3 regions of the Marisediminitalea sp. genome follow, and region 1 is predicted to be linked to each of the others. Evidence: predicted binding sites of a transcription regulator. Region 1 holds the regulator's gene; each other region holds the start of a gene.
What was found. The regulator FliA, encoded in region 1, starts transcription of late flagellar genes. The targets are predictions, from matches to a motif close to CTAAAGNTNNNNNNNNNNNNGCCGATA.
Positions count from the first base shown of each region.

Region 2: a site for FliA is predicted at 2,191-2,217, ahead of AC4MRN_RS07495 (flagellin N-terminal helical domain-containing protein). Genes of this name have one in related genera too.
Region 3: a site for FliA is predicted at 3,571-3,597, ahead of AC4MRN_RS06585 (flagellar protein MotY). Genes of this name have one in related genera too.

Region 1 is NZ_CFIDRX010000047.1:1,053-5,809, forward strand. It holds gene flhF (flagellar biosynthesis GTPase FlhF) at 1-1,240, shown strand, start outside; gene AC4MRN_RS08220 (MinD/ParA family protein) at 1,237-2,097, shown strand; gene AC4MRN_RS08225 (RNA polymerase sigma factor FliA) at 2,100-2,828, shown strand; gene cheY (chemotaxis response regulator CheY) at 2,888-3,271, shown strand; gene AC4MRN_RS08235 (protein phosphatase CheZ) at 3,307-4,059, shown strand; gene AC4MRN_RS08240 (chemotaxis protein CheA) at 4,072-4,757, shown strand, end outside.
Region 2 is NZ_CFIDRX010000040.1:13,216-17,972, forward strand. It holds gene fliD (flagellar filament capping protein FliD) at 1-649, opposite strand, end outside; gene AC4MRN_RS07490 (flagellar protein FlaG) at 659-1,102, opposite strand; gene AC4MRN_RS07495 (flagellin N-terminal helical domain-containing protein) at 1,201-2,025, opposite strand; gene AC4MRN_RS07500 (flagellin N-terminal helical domain-containing protein) at 3,140-3,967, opposite strand; gene AC4MRN_RS07505 (flagellin N-terminal helical domain-containing protein) at 4,436-4,757, opposite strand, start outside.
Region 3 is NZ_CFIDRX010000033.1:21,326-26,082, reverse strand. It holds gene AC4MRN_RS06600 (hypothetical protein) at 1-888, opposite strand, end outside; gene gloA (lactoylglutathione lyase) at 1,193-1,576, shown strand; gene glpQ (glycerophosphodiester phosphodiesterase) at 1,583-2,593, shown strand; gene AC4MRN_RS06585 (flagellar protein MotY) at 2,664-3,470, opposite strand; gene rnt (ribonuclease T) at 3,717-4,343, shown strand; gene AC4MRN_RS06575 (sugar porter family MFS transporter) at 4,444-4,757, shown strand, end outside.

The DNA.
Region 1 (4,757 bases):
GCAAGCTGGCAAAGCACAGCAGGGCAAGCCAGGGCATCCGGGTGAAAAACCGTTACCAACCCTCAGCGAGATCATTGGTGATGACGGCCCGGACAGCCTGCGGGAGTTACTGGAAAAACAAGCGGGCAAACAAAATGCAGGCAGGCAGCAAGCACAGTCTATTGCCAAAGCCATGCAAACCTCAGCGCCTGCGGCACCTGCTCAGCCAGCCCAGCCAGCTCAGCAACAAACACAGTCAGCGGCTAAGCCTGCAATGGGGGGCTTTGACGATGAGTTTGATACGCCGTCTCAGCAGTCAGGTTCTGCTGCATCTCAGGGAAGTCTGGAAGATATCCGCGCTGAATTGGCCTCGTTGCGCAATGTCTTGCAGTTCCAACTGTCGGATATGCAGCAACAGCATCAGTCACGCATGAAGCCACAGCAGCGTTTTCTGAATCAGCAGATGATTGATATGGGTATTTCTGCGCCGCTGGCGCGACAGTTGGTTAGCTACGCGCCTGCACAAGCAAACGAGCGCGAGTCCTGGTTATACTTACTCAAACTTCTGTCTAATCGATTAATGACCAACGATGATGATATCTTATCCCAGAAGGGTGTGGTTGCACTGGTTGGGCCAACTGGCACAGGTAAAACTACCACGATTGCCAAACTGGCTGCCAAATACGCACAAAAGTATGGCGCTGACCAGGTTGCATTGATTACCATCGATACTTACCGCATCGCGGCATATGAGCAATTGGCAACCTACGGTAAGATCATTGGTTGCCCGGTACGCAAAGCGCAGTCGGGTGAACAACTTGCTGATTTGCTGTTTCAGTTCCGCAGCAAGCGTTTGGTATTGGTTGACACTGCGGGCTTCAGTCAGCGGGATAGCCGTTTAATCAGTCAGTTAGCTACGTTCCAGCAAGCTGGCGGTCAAACAATAAAAAATTATTTAGTTGTGCAGGGTAATACGCAACAGGCTACACTAAAACATATCATTGGCGCTTACAGCAGTATTGATATGCAAGGTTGTATCATCACTAAGTTAGATGAGTGCTATAGTTTAGGGGAGGTGATCAGCAGCGTCATCGAAGCGCAGCTTCCGGTGAGTTATGTGGCTGATGGACAGCAGGTGCCAGAGGATATTCATGTGGCAAATGCAAAATCTATAATCTCTTTAGCAGCAAAGCTTTATAAAAAGTATGGATTGAATCATACTAATGGGAATACAGCAGTAAATTCAGCACAGGCAGTATGATTGAAGACCAAGCGAGTAGCTTAAGAAAGATGAATCAATCTCGATTAATCAAAGTTATCGCCGTAACCGGCGGTAAAGGTGGCGTAGGGAAAACCAACATTACCCTGAATACCGCTATTGCAATGGCAAAGCAGGGCAAACGGGTAATGGTATTGGATGCCGACCTTGGCCTGGCTAACGTCGACGTGATGTTAGGGTTAAGGGTAGAGAAAAACCTGTCCCACGTATTGTCTGGCGAATGTACTCTAGACGAAGTGCTGGTAACCGGGCCTCATGGTATTAAAATTGCGCCAGCAACGTCAGGCACGCAGTCAATGACTGAGTTGTCTCCCACGCAGCACGCGGGATTAATTCGCGCGTTTAGTGAATTGCGCTCCCAGGTTGACGTGCTCATAGTGGACACAGCGGCGGGTATCTCAGACATGGTACTGAGCTTTGCCCGGGCGTCACAGGATATCCTGGTGGTTGTGTGCGACGAGCCTACCTCGTTAACAGATGCCTACGCGTTGATCAAAATTCTCAACCGGGACTACGGCGTATTCCGCTTTAAAATTGTGGCTAATATGGTGCGCGATGTGCGGGAAGGGCAAGAATTATTCAGTAAATTGTCAAAAGTAACCGGGCGTTTTCTGGATGTTGCATTAGAATTAGTGGCGACCGTGCCGTTCGACGAGAATATCCGGCGTGCGGTTCGCAAGCAAAGTGCCATTGTTGATGCGTTCCCGGCATCACCGGCAGCAGTAGCAATAAGCCAGTTAGCGACCAAAGCTGCGGGATGGCCAATCCCGGCACAGCCAGGTGGCCATTTAGAGTTTTTCGTAGAACAACTGGTTGCAGGTAAGGTGGCAGGTAACTGAGTGTGAATAGCAGAGCAGCAGCGTATCAACAACAAATAGATAAAGCGCAGCTGGTTGAGCGACACGCTTCATTAGTTAAACGTATCGCCCATCATTTAATGGCGCGCTTGCCATCCAGTGTTATTGTTGATGATTTAATTCAGGCAGGCATGATTGGCCTGCTGGAAGCCGCCAAGAATTTTGACGGCAGCAAAGGCGCCAGTTTTGAAACCTTTGCAGGGATTCGTATTCGTGGAGCCATGCTCGACGAAATTAGAAAAGGCGACTGGACGCCGCGTTCAGTACACAAAAACGGCCGGGCGATTTCTGAGGCGATAGCGCAGGTAGAAAGAGAAACGGGTCGCGACGCCCGGGATGTGGACATTGCAGAAAAACTCAATGTCAGCCTGGCGGAATACCACCAGATGTTGTCTGAAGTAAATGCAGGTAAACTGGTCGGTATCGAAGATTTAGGTGTGTCGGAAGATGTTATTACCACGGAAGATTCGCGTGGTTCCGATGCGCCATTAGATGATTTAATGCAAGGCGCATTTCAAAAAGCGCTGGCGCATGCTATTACTACATTACCGGAACGTGAAGCTATAGTGTTGTCTCTGTACTACGATGAAGAACTTAACCTGCGCGAGATAGGTGAAGTTCTCGAAGTCAGTGAGTCCAGAGTGAGCCAGATTCACAGTCAGGCGATGTTAAAATTAAAAGCTCGTATGAAGTCCTGGCGGACTGGTGAGTAACATCTATACGGATTCGTATAACTATACTAACAATATGACTATCCTCACTGGAGGCAATTTTGGATAAGAATATGAAAATTCTTGTTGTAGATGATTTTTCTACAATGAGACGAATTATCAAAAACTTACTCAAAGACCTGGGCTTTTCCAATATTCAGGAAGCCGACGATGGCAGCACGGCGCTGCCTATGTTACAGCAAGGCGATTTTGACTTCGTAGTCACTGATTGGAACATGCCCGGGATGCAGGGAATCGATTTGTTGCGCGCTATTCGCGCCGACGACAAGTTGAAGCATTTACCTGTTTTGATGGTTACCGCAGAAGCGAAGAAAGAACAGATTGTTGCCGCCGCACAGGCCGGTGTTAACGGTTACGTCGTTAAGCCATTCACTGCTGCAACACTAAAAGAAAAACTAGAAAAGATCTTTGAACGCTTGGGTTAATCCAGTTAAGTGTTTAACCGCCTGAGGATAACTGGATGACAGAAAACAGAAAAGTTCCGATGACTCTGGAAGAAGCAAAGCAGTTGGTCGTATTTCTGGAGAACGGAGATGACGAATCAGCCAATGCATTGCTTGATGCCGTGGCAATGAAAGAGTCTGTCGAGTTATTTGCCGAAGTAGGCAAGCTTACCCGCCAATTACACAGTGCGCTGAATAATTTCCAATTAGACGAGCGTATTGCTGGCCTCGCTAACGAAGACATCCCTGACGCACAAAGCCGATTGACTTACGTTATTGAAGAAACTGAAAAAGCGGCTAATACTACAATGGACGCTGTTGAAAACAGTATGCCAATTGTGGAAACCATGAAAGAGCAAATCGACAGTGTTTTGCCTGAGTGGAAAAAGCTGATGAATCGTGAAATCGAGCTCGGAGAATTCAAATCATTGTGCCTGGACCTGGATACTTTTCTGGAAAATTCGTCCAAAAATGCAGATCGCCTCATGTCGTTACTCACTGAGGTGCTTATGGCACAGGGTTACCAGGACCTGACTGGTCAGGTTATTCGCCGGGTTATCGAGTTGGTCAAAGAAGTTGAAGATAGTCTGGTTCACATGCTGACAGTGTTTGGTGGTTCAGAAGTGACGAAAAACGTCAAAGCTTCCACTAAACAAGCCGATAACGATGAAATCAAAGCTGAAGGACCGATTATTGATGCAGAGACCCGTGATGACGTGGTATCTGGTCAGGATGATGTTGACGACCTTTTGTCCAGCTTAGGGTTCTAGGGGAGCGGGTGCATGTCTTTTGATGTCGATGAAGATATTTTGCAGGATTTTCTGGTTGAAGCCGGAGAGATCCTCGAACAATTACAAGAGCAACTGGTAGATCTGGAAAACAACCCAGAAGACAAAGATCTGCTCAATGCCATATTCCGTGGTTATCACACGGTGAAAGGTGGCGCTGGTTTCTTGTCACTAACCGAGTTAGTTGAAATTTGTCACGGCGCTGAAAATGTCTTTGACGTCATGCGAAACGGACAGCGCTCGCTGACACCAGAATTAATGGACGTGATTCTACAGGCAACGGATGTTGTCGTAGAGATGTTCGAAAAAGTAAAACTGCGTGAGCCGCTAGAGCCGGCAGACGCCAACCTGGTAGATATCCTCCACAAGCTGAGCCATCCCGAAACGGCTGACGAAAATATTTTTGACGGTGCCGCCTCTGAAGCGCCTGCTGTTGAGGAAACCTTCGAGCTGGAAGAAGAGCCCGAGGAAACCGAGAGTGCAACAAGCGACACGTCTGGTGTTATCGACGATATCACCGAAGACGAATTTGAAGCACTGTTAGACGAACTTCACGGTACGGGTGGCGCGCCGGGTAAGAACGAAACCAAAGAAAAGCCAGCCGCAAAACCTGCGCCTGCAGCTAGTGCTGCACCTGCTGGTGACGATGATATAACCGACGACGAATTCGAAGCGCTGCT
Region 2 (4,757 bases), on a different contig from region 1:
GTTTATCGAGTTCAGCCCGATCACCGTCGTTCACAATCTTAAGGTCGTTCCCGGCCCCAGTTGTTGTAGAGGTAAACACGAGTTTTGCTCCACCGGCGGCAGTACCTGTGTCAATGATGTTCGCGTTCACACCGAAGTTATCGCTGTGGTCGTTAATTGCCTCACGCAACTGCGCCAGCGTCATATTTTGAGTCACACTCACGGTAAAGCTGTCGCCAGTGTTGTCAATTTTGAACGTCATGGTGGCAGGACCTGCGGCGTCGGTTAATACCGCATCGGAACTACCGGCATAGTCGGCGTCTGCGGTTTCAATACGACTTCCTGAAGCCAACTGGGTAACCGCGATTTCATAAGACCCGCGCAATGCAGAGTTGGCCGCTTCAGCGGTAAATATTTCAGAATCTTCCGATGGATGGGTAATGGTTGGCTCACGGCCGTTGATGTCGGAATCACGGCGCATTTCATCGAGCGTATCCTTGAAGTCTGACAATTTCGATTTAATTTGGCCCAGCGCCGAGATCTCAGCTTCTATTTGCTCTTCTTTTGCATTCAGGCGCTCCTCTTTGGGCGCGCGTTCAGCGTCGAGCAATTGCGAGACCAGGTCGTCAAGCGCAAGCCCGGAACCAACACCTAACGATTGAATTGTCATGATTCACCTCTACACTTCTTTGTTTAAAAGTACCCCCACGCTACTTCCGATGTCTTGCTGGAGATCTTTTATGCGTTCCGCTAACCTCAACACTTCATCTGATGGTATTTGTCTGATTACATCACCTGATGAAGAATCTTTAACCGTTACCACAGACCGCTTGGTATCGTCGTCGATAGAAAATGCAAGATTGCGGTTTTGTACCTGCAAAAATGACTGAATTTCCTCGACTGCAATGTCCAGGTCCTGGCTACGCCCCTCTCTTTGAAAGTTATCGGCAGAATCTGAATTAGCTTGAATATCTTCTGCTGAAGGCGTGCTATTTTTTTCCAGGTTTTGCTGTTCGACGTTAACCTCAGGACGTACCTGTTCTAACGACTTATCAGTCTGCAACTCGTTTGAGTTCTTAACACCAGCAAAATTCTGGCCAATTTGTGACGTTGAAATTTCCACAATTAACCCCCTGATTACAAACGCCAAAACGGGCCTGCTAAAAGCAGATGCCCGTTTACTCTATATATGCTTTACCGGAGTGTGTCCGGTTAGCTACCTTAGCCCAGCAGCGATAACGCTGTCTGTGGACGCTGGTTAGCCTGACTCAGCACAGAAACAGACGCCTGCTGAATAATCTGGTTTCGAGTTAATTCGGCAGTTTCTGCAGCAAAGTCAGTATCACGAATACGTGAACGTGCGCCTGACAGGTTTTCAGCAACACTGCTCAAGTTACGAATAGTCGATTGGAAACGGTTTTGCAAGGCACCTAACGATGCACGTTGTGCTCCGATAGCTGAAATTGCGTTATCGACTGCAGTCAGTGCTGACGTAGCGCCAGTTACAGATGATACTGAAACAGACCCAACCCCCAGACCTGATGCGCCAAAGCCACCTGAACGAGACAGGTTTACACCAATTGTTTGACCACCGTTTGCACCGACGAGGAACGCAGCAGAAAAACCACCTTTCAACAAATCAACACCAGCGAACTGGGTATCTGTAGATACACGAGAAATTTCTGCAACCAATGCTGTTACTTCTTGTTGCAGTGCAACACGGTCAGCGGAGCTGTTGATACCGTTCTGAGACTGAACCGCCAACTGACGAATACGCTGTAAGCTGGTCGTTACTTCTGACAGTGCACCTTCCGCCGTTTGCGTTAACGAAATAGCATCGTTAGCGTTACGTACGGCTTGGTTCAAACCCTGAACCTGCGTAGTCAGACGATCTGAGATTTGCAGACCCGCTGCGTCATCAGCAGCACTGTTGATACGGAAACCTGACGACAAGCGCTCAAATGATGTACTTAGTTTATTACTGACATCGAATAACTGACGCTGCGCATTCAGGGCCGAGACGTTTGTATTTACATATAAAGACATTATCTAACCTCCTGGGGTTTCAGCTAGTTGAATTCAGCGAATTCTGCTAAACTGAAACCTTACGTACCTGATTCAGCGGACTGATATCCAGCTAAACCACCTCATATTTGTAGCGCCCTCCGGCAACTACGCAATTCATAGAATGAATTACCCCTCAACTATAGGTATCGACCATTCCTTGAGTTTCTTTAGTTTTTTTTCTCACTTTTTTTAAATTATTTTTAAACCGTTGTTTTGTAACAGTTTTAATCTTTTTTTTTATAACCTAACACACTAAAGCGCTTAAAATGCCGGTACAAAAATGCGCAATTAGCGTTGAAACGCTATCGCGAAATGTTTTGTTAAATGAGCGGATGCGCCAAAACAACGTTGCTGGACGTCAGCGTGACCTGTCTGTTCTTTTTGTTCTGTTGGCGCTTATTCAGCACACCACGTTTAAGCAATTGGTGGTTCGACATCGCCGATCCGACTATCAGCCAGGTAAAATTATCAATGCACTTACAAGGAAGCTTGATGCTGGGTAAATATTCAATGGGTGTGGGAACGATAAAGTAATTAAAAAAGTGCTTGCTGAGACAGTAAGTAATTCAATTAGCGGCAATAAATCACCAGCTCATATTTGCCATGTGGCAATGCCTGTTCATTAGCAGTGATAAATGTAGTACTCAGTCATCGTGATAGTAACCGGATGTTTGGCGTATTTTTCTGCTCAAAGTGTACTAGTGATTGCCTGAAAAAAGCCGCCAGTCATGCGAAGCAACAGCGTATGGACAGAAACAGACGCAGAAAAAGTAAAAATATTAACGCGTCAAAAAAACGTTGGCACAGGATTTGTATAATAGAAATCTGTAAGTTGACTGGTGATGATTCGGCGATAAGAATAAAAAAGGCCGGGTCTAAAAGGCGACCCGGCCAACTTGCTCACGTTAGGAGTTTGAGCAAATTCGGTTTCTGCTGGCTGGCAGGATTAGTAGAAATATACTGGCCTCTCAACCTTAAATTCTACACTCTCAGTTCTGTTAGTCGGCGTTTTCTTCCCTTTATTGGTGGCCTTTCGGCCGCCATCCTTGGCTGGGGTTGGCCTCTCAGTTCCACCCTCTCTTTGTATTCAAGTTTAGCCTAATAACGACAATGCTGCCTGCGGTCGTTGGTTAGCCTGTGAAAGCACAGTTGTACTTGCTTGCTGGATAATCTGCCAGCGGGTAAGTTGTGCCGTTTCGGTGGCAAAATCTGTATCTCTGATGCGAGATCTTGCCGCTGAGACGTTTTCAGAAATACTGCTAAGGTTTCGAATCGTTGATTGGAAACGGTTTTGAATAGCACCGAGATCCGCGCGTTTCGCATCGATAATAGAGATTGCTGAATCGATGGTAGTTAACGCTGCTGAAGCGCCAGAAGCTGATACCACCGTTAAATCTGTTCCGTTGGTAAGACCCGAAAACCCGTAGCCACCATTACGCGAAATATTAACGCTAATAGTTTGACCGGCATTTGCCCCCACCAGGAAGGCCGCTGAATAGCCACCTGTCAGAATATCGACACCACCGAACTGTGTTGTGGTAGCGACTCGTGAAATCTCAGATTTAAGCGCAGACACTTCTTTTTGCAGTGCAAGGCGGTCAGACGACGAGTTAATACCGTTTTGAGACTGAATGGCCAATACCCGGATACGTTGCAAAGCGGTAGTAATTTCTGCCATTGCACCTTCGGCGGTTTGCGCCAGAGAAATCCCGTCATTTGCGTTACGTACTGCTTGATCCAGGCCCATTATCTGGCTGGTCATCCGGTCTGAGATTTGCAAACCCGCTGCATCGTCCGCCGCAGAGTTAATGCGAAAGCCCGAGGATAAACGCTGAAACGCGGTATCCAGACCATTTGAAGAGGTAAACAGTTGTCGGCGTGCATTTAACGACGACACATTGGTGTTAACGTATAGACTCATGGATTTCTCCTAACAGTTAAAGTAAGCGTTGTATTTTTTGTTGTTATCAACGCAGTTTAAAATTCACTTCAACGTGTTGGCACAGCCTATGCATTATCTTTTGCGTCAGTGATAAAAAACTGACGCTTTGCTTGGCAAATGCCTGGTTAAGCAGCGCTAAACTGAGCAAAAGCTCTTGCTGGCGGCAGGTATGATGTTCAGACCTCATACCTCTCACTACCTCCTGGCTTCATTCCTGTCAGTCGGCAGCTTAGCTCAACACACAAAACCCACTGGTTTTGTCATTTAGCTTTAACCAAATACCACGTTGTCTTGCAAATACACTCTACTCACCGGTCGATTGCAGTCTGCCCCCACATATTGCAACTCGACCGTTTTTCTTATTTTCTACTCATCGTTATTCGATTATCGACTGCAGTCTGCCCCCGCATTTTTACAGTCTTGAGCATCATCATGCGTTCACTCTGATTATTGCAGTAGCTGCAATGCCGCTTGTGGACGTTGATTTGCCTGGCTAAGTACCGTAGTACTCGCCTGCTGGATAATCTGCCAGCGTGTCAGTTCTGCCGTTTCGGTGGCAAAATCTGTATCCCGAATCCGTGACCGTGCAGCCGACGCATTCTCGGAAATATTACTTAAGTTTCTGATAGTTGACTGAAAACGGTTTTGTACCGCACCCAGGTCTGCCCGCTTGGCATCGATGGCGGAAATGGCCGAGTCGATGATAGGAAGCGTTGCTGAAGCTTGCGCCGCAGTCAGAACACTGGCGTCAGAACCGTTTGTCAGACCA
Region 3 (4,757 bases), on a different contig from region 1:
ACGAATTGTGAATAGAACAGCAATCGCCCACGAGCCTAACATCGCCGGAGCAGAAACGTTCTCTACTCTCGCCATAATCCGCACTGTCTCAGTGAACCCGCTATTCACACTAAAAGTAAGCGTATCCGACGCGTAAAGGCCCGAACTAACAAAACAGAAATCATCGGGATCCGTAACAGTTATACAATCTACCGGAAGCGCATTGTGCTCGTCCTGATAATAGAAAAACGTTTTATTGGTGCCTGACTGCATTGTAACGTCTAAAGTGATATCGTATTCACCCACCGGCATATCAAACGGGATGGCGGCATTTAAGAAAACCATACCTTTGTCTGAATACACCGGACTGCCCCAATCATCGTAATAAATGAGCTGACTACCACCAGCGTGGTCAATGTAGGAATCGTCACCTGTAAACTGCCACATTTGCCCGGCTGTATTAGATAACGTCCAGGTAATATCGTAACTGGCTGCCCCCACTAAATAAGCGAAAAAACTGCCAAAGGCAAATAGGTTTTCATCGTCGTAAAACGCATAGCTGCATCCGTCCCACACCGGCAAATATTGAGGGGGAATACTATTATAAGTGTCGTAATCCATTTCTTCGTAACAATCGCGCCCCGGTACAGGTAACAGATGCTGATTTCCCGAGGTAAAGCCGTAATTAGGTGATTGCCTCATTACAGAATCGAAATTGCTCGCCGACAGGGTAACGCCATAAGGTCCCATGACCGTATCCGCGTCATCTATAAGGTAATAACTTTGTGGCGCTGTAGAGGTTTTGGAGCCTCGCCCCCCTCCGCGAATCAATGCAGATTCGGCGATGGTGGAATACAACATTCCTGACATAACAATTAACAGTACAAATCTGTTTCTGAATTTCAACATGGCGTGCTCCTGCCAACGACCGAGGGTCATGTGTGTAGTGCGATGGTGATTTTTATTATTTTGATGCGTACTATCCTAGACCACTCATGTCTACCGTACAATTTTTAACCAACAGATAAGACCAATTCAGTCTTTTCGGCTGACGACAGTCTAAATACGATCAGCGATCACTAATCGGTAAATACAAGTGTTATGCTGCAACGCACAGGCTGGATTGCAACCGGAGCGTGAATAGTTTCCACACCGGAATGTCATCTGGCTGCAATCTGACATGCATACAATCACCCGTAAGAGGAGAATCACAATGCGAATGCTTCACACCATGTTACGCGTCAAAGACCTTGATACGTCACTGGCGTTTTACGTCGATACCATGGGCATGAAATTACTGCGCAAAAGCGTAAACGAAGAATACGAATACACATTGGCTTTCGTGGGCTATGCCGACGAGTCAGAACAAGCCGTACTGGAGTTAACCTATAACTGGGGCGACAACGAGTACGATATGGGTACTGCGTATGGTCACGTTGCGTTTGCAGTTGACGATATTTATGCTTTTTGCGAGCAATTAGAAGCGAAAGGCGCAGATGTGTATCGCAAGCCAGGGCCTGTCAAAGGTGGCAAAACGGTCATCGCGTTCGTGCGCGACCCAGACGGTTACGCCATCGAACTCATTCAACCGGAATAATTTGTTATGCGCGTAGTCCCCTTATCTTTTGTTTTATTGTTGTCAACGAGCGCGATGTCATTTGCCAGTCAGGCTTTCGATATTGTTGCTCACCGTGGCGCATCAGGTTATCTCCCTGAACACACGCTGGAAGCTATGGCGCTTGCGCACGCTCAGGGGCCGGCCTTTATTGAACAGGATCTGGTACTCACGCGCGACAACGCACTGGTGGTATTGCACGATATTCATCTGGAAACCGTCACAGACGTCGAGCAGAAATTCCCCAACCGAGCCCGTGAAGACGGCCGTTTTTATGCTCTCGACTTTACCCTGGCAGAGCTAAAAACCCTGCAGGTCCATGAACGTGAAAACGCTGACGGTAAGCCGGTATTCCCCAATCGCTACCAGGGCAAAGGCCATTTTACTGTTGCCACCTTTGAGGAGCAGCTCACCTCTATAGCTGAATTGAATCGCCTCACTGGCGCCAACATCGGTTATTACCCGGAAATCAAGTCACCGGCCTGGCATCGGGCTGAGGGCTACGACATCAGCAAAATCGTGCTGAACACGCTGAGAAGGCATAAATTGGATACCCCGGACGCGAATATTTATTTGCAGTGCTTTGACTTTGAAGAAGTGAAGCGTATCCGCAACGAATTGGGGGCCAAAGTGAAAATGGTGCAACTGATTGCGGATAATGACTGGGGTGAGTCCCCCACCAATTACGCAATGCTAAAAACACCAGCGGGCATGCGAGAGGCTGCGCAATATGTGCAAGGCATTGGCCCCTGGCTAGGCCACGTCACACAATCCACTAACCCACCTTCATTTGAATTGGCGGATTGGGTGCAAACAGCGCAAGCTGAAGGTCTGCAAATTCACCCATATACATTCAGGCTCGACGCTTTACCGCCGGGTATTTCCGCAGAACAATTGCTTCAGCTTATTGTAGGTAAATGGAAATTTGACGGCGTATTTACCGACCAGGTGCCGCCGGTAAAAGCCTTTATTGAGCAAATTGAACAAACAGCGCACTAGGTGTGTTGTGTATTAAATAGCAAAACGGCCGCAACAAGATGCGGCCGTTTTCATTTAAATCAGTTTGAATCTATGACTTCGCCAGTCTGACGACTACGCGGCGGTTGGCCGCTCGGGAATGACTGGTAGTATTCGGTGAGATATGGCGCTTCTCACCGTGACCGGTTAATTCGATGCGATCCGGATTTACGCCTAGGTCTGTCAGATAACTCTTTACCTCATTGGCGCGACGCACGGAAAGCTGCTGGTTGTTCCACGAACCACCGTAGCTGTCGGTATAGCCGTCTAACAACACCAGCTCCAGGTCGTTGTCTTCTCGCAGGTAATCGCCAATCATGGCCAGACGTTTCTTAGAGTATTTAGACAGCTCGACGCTGTTTTTCTCGTAACTCAACACCGTATAGCTGATATCTTCAAAACTGTAAGGCAACAGGTTTGACACACAGCTTACAAATTCCTGATACACCGGCATGAAATTACTGGCATTCAGGCCAACCGCTACCTTGTCTGCGGGGTTGTACCAATCCTGATAGTAAATGGTTGGCCAGAAACCTTTTTCGAGTTCACTGAGCATGGTCCAGGCGGTGTCTTCCGGCAAATCGCCATCGTACTGAGTGCGAATGGTCATATCCGCTATCTGACGGGCGCGCTGTCCTGGCATCCAGGCCGGCGGCACTGAATACACAGCAGCCGTATCAAAACGTTTCGGCAAGCGTTGCATATCCAGCACAAACTCCATGTTGAGCTGCTTTGATGCGACACTGGTAAACTGAGCCTCACCGTAACCCGGCAACGCATGCGACAGCGTGCAGCTTAACCTTGATGGTTCGCTGACCTGCCAATCCGACGATTCTACCGTGGCGTGATACTGACGCATGGCGCCGTGAGCAGCACATGTTGTCAGACCCAATGCCAACACAATTGAACTATGCAAAATGGATTTAACCATACTAGCCTCTGAATATGCCTCGTTAACTTATCGACAATTGCCGAGAAAAGTTTAGTTCCAGGTAGATACTCTTGCCTAATGTTGACATAATTTGCCCCTGAATGAGAACTGACTTTACGTTTAATTCGCGACTTCCGCGTTATTCGATTCGTCCACAACGTTTTTTTGAGTGATATGTCCGACACCAAACCTCAGCTTGCACACCGTTTCAGAGGCTACTTTCCCGTTATTATCGACGTTGAAACCGCCGGCTTTAACGCCAATACCGATGCCTTGTTAGAAATTGCCGCCGTAACCCTTCATATGGACGAAGAAGGTATGCTGCACCCGGATCAGACGTATCACGCCCACGTTACGCCGTTTGAAGGCGCGAACCTCGAGCCGGCCGCGCTGGAATTTAATGGCATTGATCCGAACTGCGCTTTGCGCGGTGCCATCGACGAAGATGAAGCCATGAAAGAACTGTGTAAAACCATACGCAAACAACAAAAGGCCGCAGAATGCCAACGTTCAGTCATTGTCGCGCACAATGCTACTTTTGATCAGAGCTTCGTTAATGCTGCCATTGAGCGTTGCAACATCAAACGCACGCCGTTTCACCCTTTTGTTTCTTTCGATACCACAACCCTGTCAGGTCTGGCGGTCGGTCAAACCGTGCTGGTAAAAGCCTGCCAGGCTGCGGGAATTGCATTCGATCAGAAAGAAGCCCATTCCGCGTTGTACGATGCAAAGAAAACTGCCGAGCTGTTTTGCTACATCGTCAATCGGTATGCCTCGTTAGGCGGATGGCCGCTTCCTTAGCAGACCATCTCGCCCCATTTCGTTAAATAATTGTAAAAAGGCATTGTAACTTCGTCGTTGAGTTGTACACTTAACAAACTTAAACGATTAAGATCCTATTATGCTGAACAATAAATTACTGCTTTGGAGTATTACCGTAGCCTGTGCCGGGTTCTTATTTGGCTTTGATACAGCTGTAATATCCGGAGCAGATCAACCCATCCAAGCCTTGTGGCAAACCTCTGATCTTACCCATGGTTTGTTTATCATGTCATCGGCCCTATGGGGCACAGTACTGGGGGCATTAGGCGCTAACATTCCCTGTGACCGGTTTGGCCGCAAAACCACACTGATTGCTATTGGGGTGCTATATCTGCTGTCTGCATTGGGTTCAGCGCTGGCAACAGATCCTGTTACTTTCAGTGTAATGCGCTT